3 regions of the Cellulomonas wangleii genome follow, and region 1 is predicted to be linked to each of the others. Evidence: riboswitches for the same ligand, from Rfam matches in the RefSeq annotation. Region 1 holds a riboswitch; each other region holds the start of a gene.

Evidence for each region. A riboswitch is a leader RNA that binds a small molecule or an ion and turns the genes downstream of it on or off. The one in region 1 is predicted to bind thiamine pyrophosphate.
Region 2: linked by a shared signal. The riboswitch ahead of thiM (hydroxyethylthiazole kinase) and the one ahead of KG103_RS01100 (thiamine ABC transporter substrate-binding protein) in region 1 are both predicted to bind thiamine pyrophosphate.
Region 3: linked by a shared signal. The riboswitch ahead of KG103_RS15335 (ABC transporter permease) and the one ahead of KG103_RS01100 (thiamine ABC transporter substrate-binding protein) in region 1 are both predicted to bind thiamine pyrophosphate.

What each region holds. Positions count from the first base shown of each region.
Region 1 is NZ_CP074405.1:243,170-245,359, forward strand. Features, by position in the region: gene KG103_RS01085 (monovalent cation/H+ antiporter complex subunit F) at 1-103, shown strand, start outside; gene mnhG (monovalent cation/H(+) antiporter subunit G) at 100-483, shown strand; gene KG103_RS01095 (DUF4235 domain-containing protein) at 511-783, opposite strand; TPP riboswitch at 860-981, shown strand; gene KG103_RS01100 (thiamine ABC transporter substrate-binding protein) at 1,061-2,190, shown strand, end outside.
Region 2 is NZ_CP074405.1:1,783,601-1,785,790, reverse strand. Features, by position in the region: gene KG103_RS08225 (thiamine phosphate synthase) at 1-458, opposite strand, end outside; gene thiM (hydroxyethylthiazole kinase) at 455-1,285, opposite strand; TPP riboswitch at 1,277-1,375, opposite strand; gene KG103_RS08215 (TrpB-like pyridoxal phosphate-dependent enzyme) at 1,572-2,190, shown strand, end outside.
Region 3 is NZ_CP074405.1:3,327,267-3,329,456, reverse strand. Features, by position in the region: gene KG103_RS15340 (FAD-dependent oxidoreductase) at 1-19, shown strand, start outside; TPP riboswitch at 141-234, shown strand; gene KG103_RS15335 (ABC transporter permease) at 713-1,489, shown strand; gene KG103_RS15330 (ABC transporter substrate-binding protein) at 1,582-2,190, shown strand, end outside.

The DNA of each region.
Region 1 (2,190 bases):
GCCCGCGGTCCACGAGGCCGTGGCCCCGAGCGCCCGCGAGACCGTCGAGAAGGAACCGGACCCCGAGCACCACGGCGGCCCGGCCGACGAGGAGACGCGATGAGCCAGGACACGTGGGGCACCGTGGCGGACGTCGCCTCGATCGTCTGCCTGCTGGGCGGCGCGTTCTTCGCGTTCGCCGCCGGGGTCGGCGCCCTGCGCTTCCCCGACCTGCTGTCGCGCATGCACGCCGGCACCAAGCCGCAGGTGCTCGGGCTGATCCTCGTGCTGATCGGCCTGGCGCTGCGCCTGCGCGAGGGCGGGGCCGTGTGGGCCCTGGTGCTCGTCGCGATCTTCCAGATGCTCACCGCACCCGTCGCCGCGCACATGGTCGGCCGGGCGGGCTTCCGCACCGGCAAGGTCCGCAACGACCTGCTGGTGGTCGACGAGCTGTCGCGCGACCTCGGGGAGACGCGCCCCGGCCGGACGCCCGGGGACGACTGAGCGGTCCCCGGGCGTCGCGGCAGCGGGTCAGCGCCGGGCGGCGCGCCCGGCGAGCTTCGCGGCGCCGCGCGTCGCCAGCACGCGCGACAGCGAGATCGCGGCACCGCTGATCGCGGCCGCGGTCGCGACCTCGCCGAACTTGATGTCGGGCTCCGTGGAGTCCGGCGACGGCGGCTTGTGCCCCTTGGTCCTGGTCCAGACCGCGTCGATCAGCTTCTGGACCGCCCACGCGGCGACGAGGGTGACCCCCGCGCCCACGATCTTCGCGGTCATCGACTGCTTGTTCCCGTCGTCCGACATGTTCTCCTCCGTCGTCGTCGCCTGCAGGGACGCTACCCGGGATCCGGCCGGCGCACAGGTCGGGGCTAGGATCGTCCGCGAACGACAGGGGAGCGTCGGTCGCCGGTGACGGTGGCAGGACGCTGAGAGTGCGGACCACCGCAGACCCTCGAACCTGATCCGGGTGATACCGGCGTAGGGAGTCGGGCTTGTCTCTCCTCCCGTGGTGTCGTCCGTGCGGCGATCGCCGTGGGACGGCGGCGCGGGACCCCTCCGACGACGACGGAGGACCACACGCATGACCACCCCCCGGGCGCGCAGCCCTCAGCACGGCAGCCCTCAGCACGGCACGACCCGGCGCCGCACCACCCCGGCCCGGCGCGCGGCGGCGGGCCTCGTCGCCACCGCCGGCCTCGTCGCGCTGACGGCCTGCTCCGCCGTCGGCAGTGGCGCGGCGGACGACCCGACGGACGGCGCCGGCACCGTCACGCTGGTGACGCACGAGTCCTTCGCGCTGTCCGACGGTCTGCTCGAGCAGTTCGAGGAGGAGTCGGGGCTGCGCGTCGAGGTGGTGCAGCAGGCCGACGCGGGCGCCCTGGTGAACCAGCTGGTGCTCACCAAGGACGCCCCGCTGGGTGACCTGGTGTTCGGCATCGACAACGCGTTCGCGTCGCGCGCGCTCGACGAGGGCGTCCTGGTGCCGGCCGAGCTCACGGCCCCGGCGGCGCAGGACGCCGCCGCGTACGCGGTGCCGGGCGACGACGCCGGCGCGCTGACCGCGGTGGACCTCGGTGACGTCTGCCTCAACGTCGACACGGCCTGGTTCGCGGAGCGGGGCGTCCCGGAGCCCACGACGCTCGAGTCGCTGCTGGACCCGGCGTACCGCGACCTCGTCGTGGTGCCGGACCCCGTCACGTCGTCCCCGGGGCTGGCGTTCCTGCTCGCCACCGTCGGGGCGTTCGGCGAGGACGGCTGGGCGGACTACTGGGCGGGCCTGCGGGACAACGGCCTGCAGGTGGCCGACGGGTGGTCCGAGGCGTACTACACCGACTTCACCGCCGGCGGCGGTGAGGGACCGCGGCCCGTCGTGCTGTCCTACGCGTCGTCGCCGCCGTTCACGGTGCCCGACGGTGCCGACGCCCCAACCACCCGCGCGCTGCTCGACACGTGCTTCCGCCAGGTGGAGTACGCGGGTGTGCTGGCGGGTGCCGCCAACCCGGAGGGTGCCGCGGCGCTGCTCGACTTCCTGCTCTCGGACGACGTCCAGGCGGACATCCCGGGGTCGATGTACATGTACCCCGTGAGCTCGACGGTCGAGCTGCCGCAGGAGTGGGCCGCGTGGGCCCCGCTGGCCGACGACCCCTTCGAGGTCGCACCCGCCGACGTCACCGCGCACCGCGAGCAGTGGCTCGCCACGTGGTCCGACAC
Region 2 (2,190 bases), 1.5 Mb from region 1:
ACCCCGATCGCCGGCCCCGCCTCGGGCTTGGTGGGCGTGAGCCGCAGGGGACCCGACCCCAGGTAGTCGGCGCCCGCGACCGCCCGGACGTGCTCGGGCAGTGCCGCCGAGGCGCCCACCAGGGCGTCCGGACCGAGCAGCGCGCGCGCGTCGTCGACCTCGAGGTCACGCCTCCCCACGTGCACACCGTCGACGTGGGCGCCGCGCGCCCGCGCCGCGAGCGCGACGTCGACGCGGTCGTCCACGACGAGCACCGCGGGACCCGCGAGGCGCAGCGCGTCGGCCACCGAGACGGTCAGCGCGACGAGCTCACGGGCGGTCGCCCGCTTGGCGCGCACCTGGACGGTGCCGACACCGGCACGGACCGCAGCGCCCGCGACGTCCGCGGGACGGTGTCCGGCACGTCCGCACACGTCGGCGTCCAGGACGAGGTAGATGCCCGCGGGCAGCGCGCTCATGCCGGCACGCCGATCCGCTGCGCGGCCGCGACGCGGCACGCGAGGTCGTCCGGGGTCAGCAGGTACAGCTCGTCGAGGAGCCCGACCTGGAACGACGCGGGGCCGCGCGCGTCGATCACCGCGCGCTCGGCGGCGAGCCCCAGGGCCGCCGACGCCGCGACGGCCGCGGTCAGCGGCGGCGCGACCGACGTGAAGGCCGCGACGAGACCGCCCAGCGCGCACCCGGACCCGGTGATCGTCGTCAGGAGCCGGTCACCGACCGCGAGCCGCACGTGCGTGATGCCGTCGGTGACGAGGTCGACCGGCCCGGACACCGCGACGACCCCGCCGGTGCGCCGCGCGAGGGCGTCGGCGGCGTCGGCGCTGGTGTCGACGTCGTCGCGCGCGTCGACACCGCGACCGGCGGAGACGAAGCCCGCGAGCGCGCGGACCTCGCTGGCGTTGCCGCGCACCACGGCCGGACGCTCGCCGAGCAGGTGGCCGGCCAGCCGCGTCCGGACCGACAGGACACCGACCGCGACCGGGTCGAGCACCCACGGCACACCAGCCCCCGCGGCAGCCGCGACCGTCGGGGCGAGGCACGCACGCTGGTCCGGCCCCGGCGTCCCGAGGTTGACCAGGACGGCGCCCGCGGCGCCCGCGAGCTCCTCGGCCTCCCCCGGCACGCTCGCCATCGCGGGGGACGCGCCGATCGCGAGCAGCGCGTTGGCGACGAGGTTCGTCGTGACCTCGTTCGTCAGGCACTGCACGAGCGGGGTACGCCGTCGCAGCTCGTCGAGGGCCGCGCCACATGCGGCGGCGAGGTCGGTGGGCAGGGCAGACGTCATGGCGGACATCCCTTCGCTCGTACGAACGAGATCAGGTTCGACGGGTGTGATCTCAGCCCTGCTCGGTACAGGGCACCCCGTGTCTCGCCGCCGACCCTAGCCCGCCGGCGGTGACGCTGCCGAGAGCAGGTCTCGCCCTGCGGACGCCTCGATGCCTCACCCGCCCGGGGGCCCCGGGCAGGTGAGGCCGCCGCTACGCTCACGGGTGCGGGTCGCCGGCGCCCCCGGGTGCCGTGCGCGGTCCGCGCCGACCAGCGCGCGTGCGCGCCAGAACCTGCGAGGCGACATGACCCCCGACACCACCCGACCCGCGCCGCTGACCGACCCGGTCGGCACCGTGGTGCCGTCCGCCGTGCCGACGCACTGGTACAACCTGGCAGCGGACCTGCCCGAGCCGTGCCCGCCGGCGCTGCATCCCGGCACGCGCGAGCCGCTCACCCCGGACGACCTGGCGCCGCTGTTCCCGATGGCGCTCATCGCGCAGGAGGTCTCGACCGAGCGCTGGGTGGAGGTCCCGCAGACGGTCCGCGAGATCTACGCACTGTGGCGGCCGTCCCCGCTGGTGCGCGCCCTGCGGCTCGAGCGGGCGCTGGGCACGCCGGCGAAGATCTACTACAAGTACGAGGGCGGCTCCCCCGCCGGCTCGCACAAGCCCAACACGGCGGTCGCGCAGGCGTACTACAACGCGGTCGAGGGCATCACCCGGCTGACGACGGAGACGGGCGCCGGGCAGTGGGGCGCGTCGCTGTCGATGGCGTGCGCGCTGCTGGGCCTCGACCTCGAGGTGTGGCAGGTACGGGCGTCCTACGACGCCAAGCCGTACCGCCGCATGCAGATGGAGACGTACGGCGCGACGTGCCACCCGTCGCCGTCGGACCTCACCGAGGCGGGGCGGGCGATGCTCG
Region 3 (2,190 bases), 990 kb from region 1:
GCACGGCAACGTGCCCTGATGCGTCCGTCGCCGCGTCGGGTGCGACCCCGTCCGGGAGGTCCCGGGCGGGGTCGTCGGCGTGCGCGGCCACAGTGCGGACGCCTGCGGACGAACCGGACGTCCGGGGGTAGCGTCGGCGGCGTCGTGACACGGGGTGCCGCATCCGCGGCTGAGATCACACCCGTCGAACCTGATCTAGGTCGCACTAGCGAAGGGATGTCGCGCATGTCTCCCATGCGTCCGCTGCCGTCCGCCCATCTGCACCCGCACGCCCTGCACCCGCACGGCCTGCCCGGCGTGCGAGCACGGCGAGGTCCCGGGGCCGGCTGACCCGCCCACGCCGGCCCGCGTGACGTCACGCGGGCGGGCGTCGTCGTGCCCGTCCCGTACCGCCGCGCGCGGTGGGCGGCGCACGCCTCCGCGCACGTCCTGCCGCCCGCGTCGTCGTGGCGGGGGTGACGCGCGCCTGGAGGCGGTGCCGTCGCGCCCGCACCGACCCACCGGAGACACCCGTGCCCGCAGCACCCGCCGGTCCGACCCCGGCTGCACCGACCCGCACGGCCCCGACCCGCACGGCCCCGACCGCGGACGGGGCCACGCCGTGACCCGGGCCTCGGGCCGCCGGACGGGTGGTTGGCGCGCGTGGTGCAGCCTGGGCGCCGTCCTCGTGGCGTGGGCCGCCGCCAGTGCGACGGGTGCGGTCGACCCCCGGGTGCTGCCCGGACCGGTCGACGTCGCGCGCGCCGCGGCCGACCTGGTGGCCACCGGGACGCTGCTGCCCGCGCTCGCGGTCAGCGTGGGCCGTCTCGCGGCGGGTGCGCTCCTCGGCACGGGGGCCGGGCTGGTCCTCGGGCTCGTCGCCGGGCTGTCGCCGATCGGCCACGACGTCGTCGACCGGCCCCTGCAGGCCGTGCGGGCCGTGCCGTTCACCGCCCTGACCCCGCTGCTGGTCGTGTGGTGGGGGCTGGGTGAGACGCCCAAGGTGCTGCTCGTCGTGCTGGCGAGCGCCGTGCCCGTGTACGTCGCGACCGTCACCGGGGCCCGGAGCGTCGACTCCCGCCTGCGGGAGGTCGCGGCGGCGCAGGGCGTGGGCCGGTGGGTCACCGTGCGGCGCGTCGTGCTGCCCGGCGCGCTGCCCTCGGTGCTCGCCGGCGTGCGGCTCGCCCTGGGCACCGGCTGGGTCGCGGTGATCGTCGCCGAGCAGGTCGCCACCGACCGCGGGGTCGGGGCGCTGCTCACCGACGCCCGGACGTGGGCGCGCACCGACGTCGTCCTCGTCTGCGTCGCGCTGTACGCGGTGCTCGGCCTGGTCACCGACGCCCTGGTGCGCGGTGTGGAGCACCGGGCGCTGCACTGGCGTGCTCCCGGGCCCGTCGCCCGGGCCGTCGCCCCCACCCCTGCCGTCCCGGCGTCCGACGCCCCCGGCGGGCCCCCGCCGGCCCGGCATCCCCTGCCACCCGCCCGACCCCCGACCCAGGAGCCCGCATGACACCGCGCCCCCGTCCCCGCCGTGCACCGCGCGGAGCCGTCCCGTGCCGCACCCGGTCACGCCCCCGTCCGCCCGGCGCGTCCGCGTCGGCCGTGGTCGCGGTGCTCGCGCTGGCGGGCTGCGCCGCGGCGGGCGCTGGGTCCGGAGGGTCGTCCGCGCCCACCGGCGCACCCGCCACCACCCTGCGCGTCGGTCCGCTGTCGACGCAGAACCTGCTGACGCTCGCGGTCGACGACGGCCTGGCCGCCCAGCACCTGGCGGACGTCGGCGTCGACCTGGCGGTGTCCCCGTCGTTCCCGGCCTTCGCCCCCGCCGCCGAGGCGCTCGCGGCGGGCCACGTCGACGTCGTCTCCGGCTCCACCACGGCCGTGGTCGCCGCGCTCGCCGGCACACCCGACCTCGTCGTGGTGGCCGTCGAGCACGACGCGGGCGACACCCAGGGCATCGTCGCCCACGGTGACGTCACGGACGTGGCCGGCCTGGCCGGGCGCTCCGTCGCGGTGAACCGCGGCGGCACGGGGGAGTACCTGCTGCGGCTCGCGCTGCGGGAGGCGGGGCTGACGCCCGAGGACGTCACGGTCGAGCACCTCGCGCCGCCGGACGCCGCGAGCGCCTTCGCCGCCGGGCGCGTCGACGCGTGGGCGACGTGGGACCAGTACCTCGTGGGCGCGCAGGCGCTGCCGGGGGTGCGGACCGTCGCG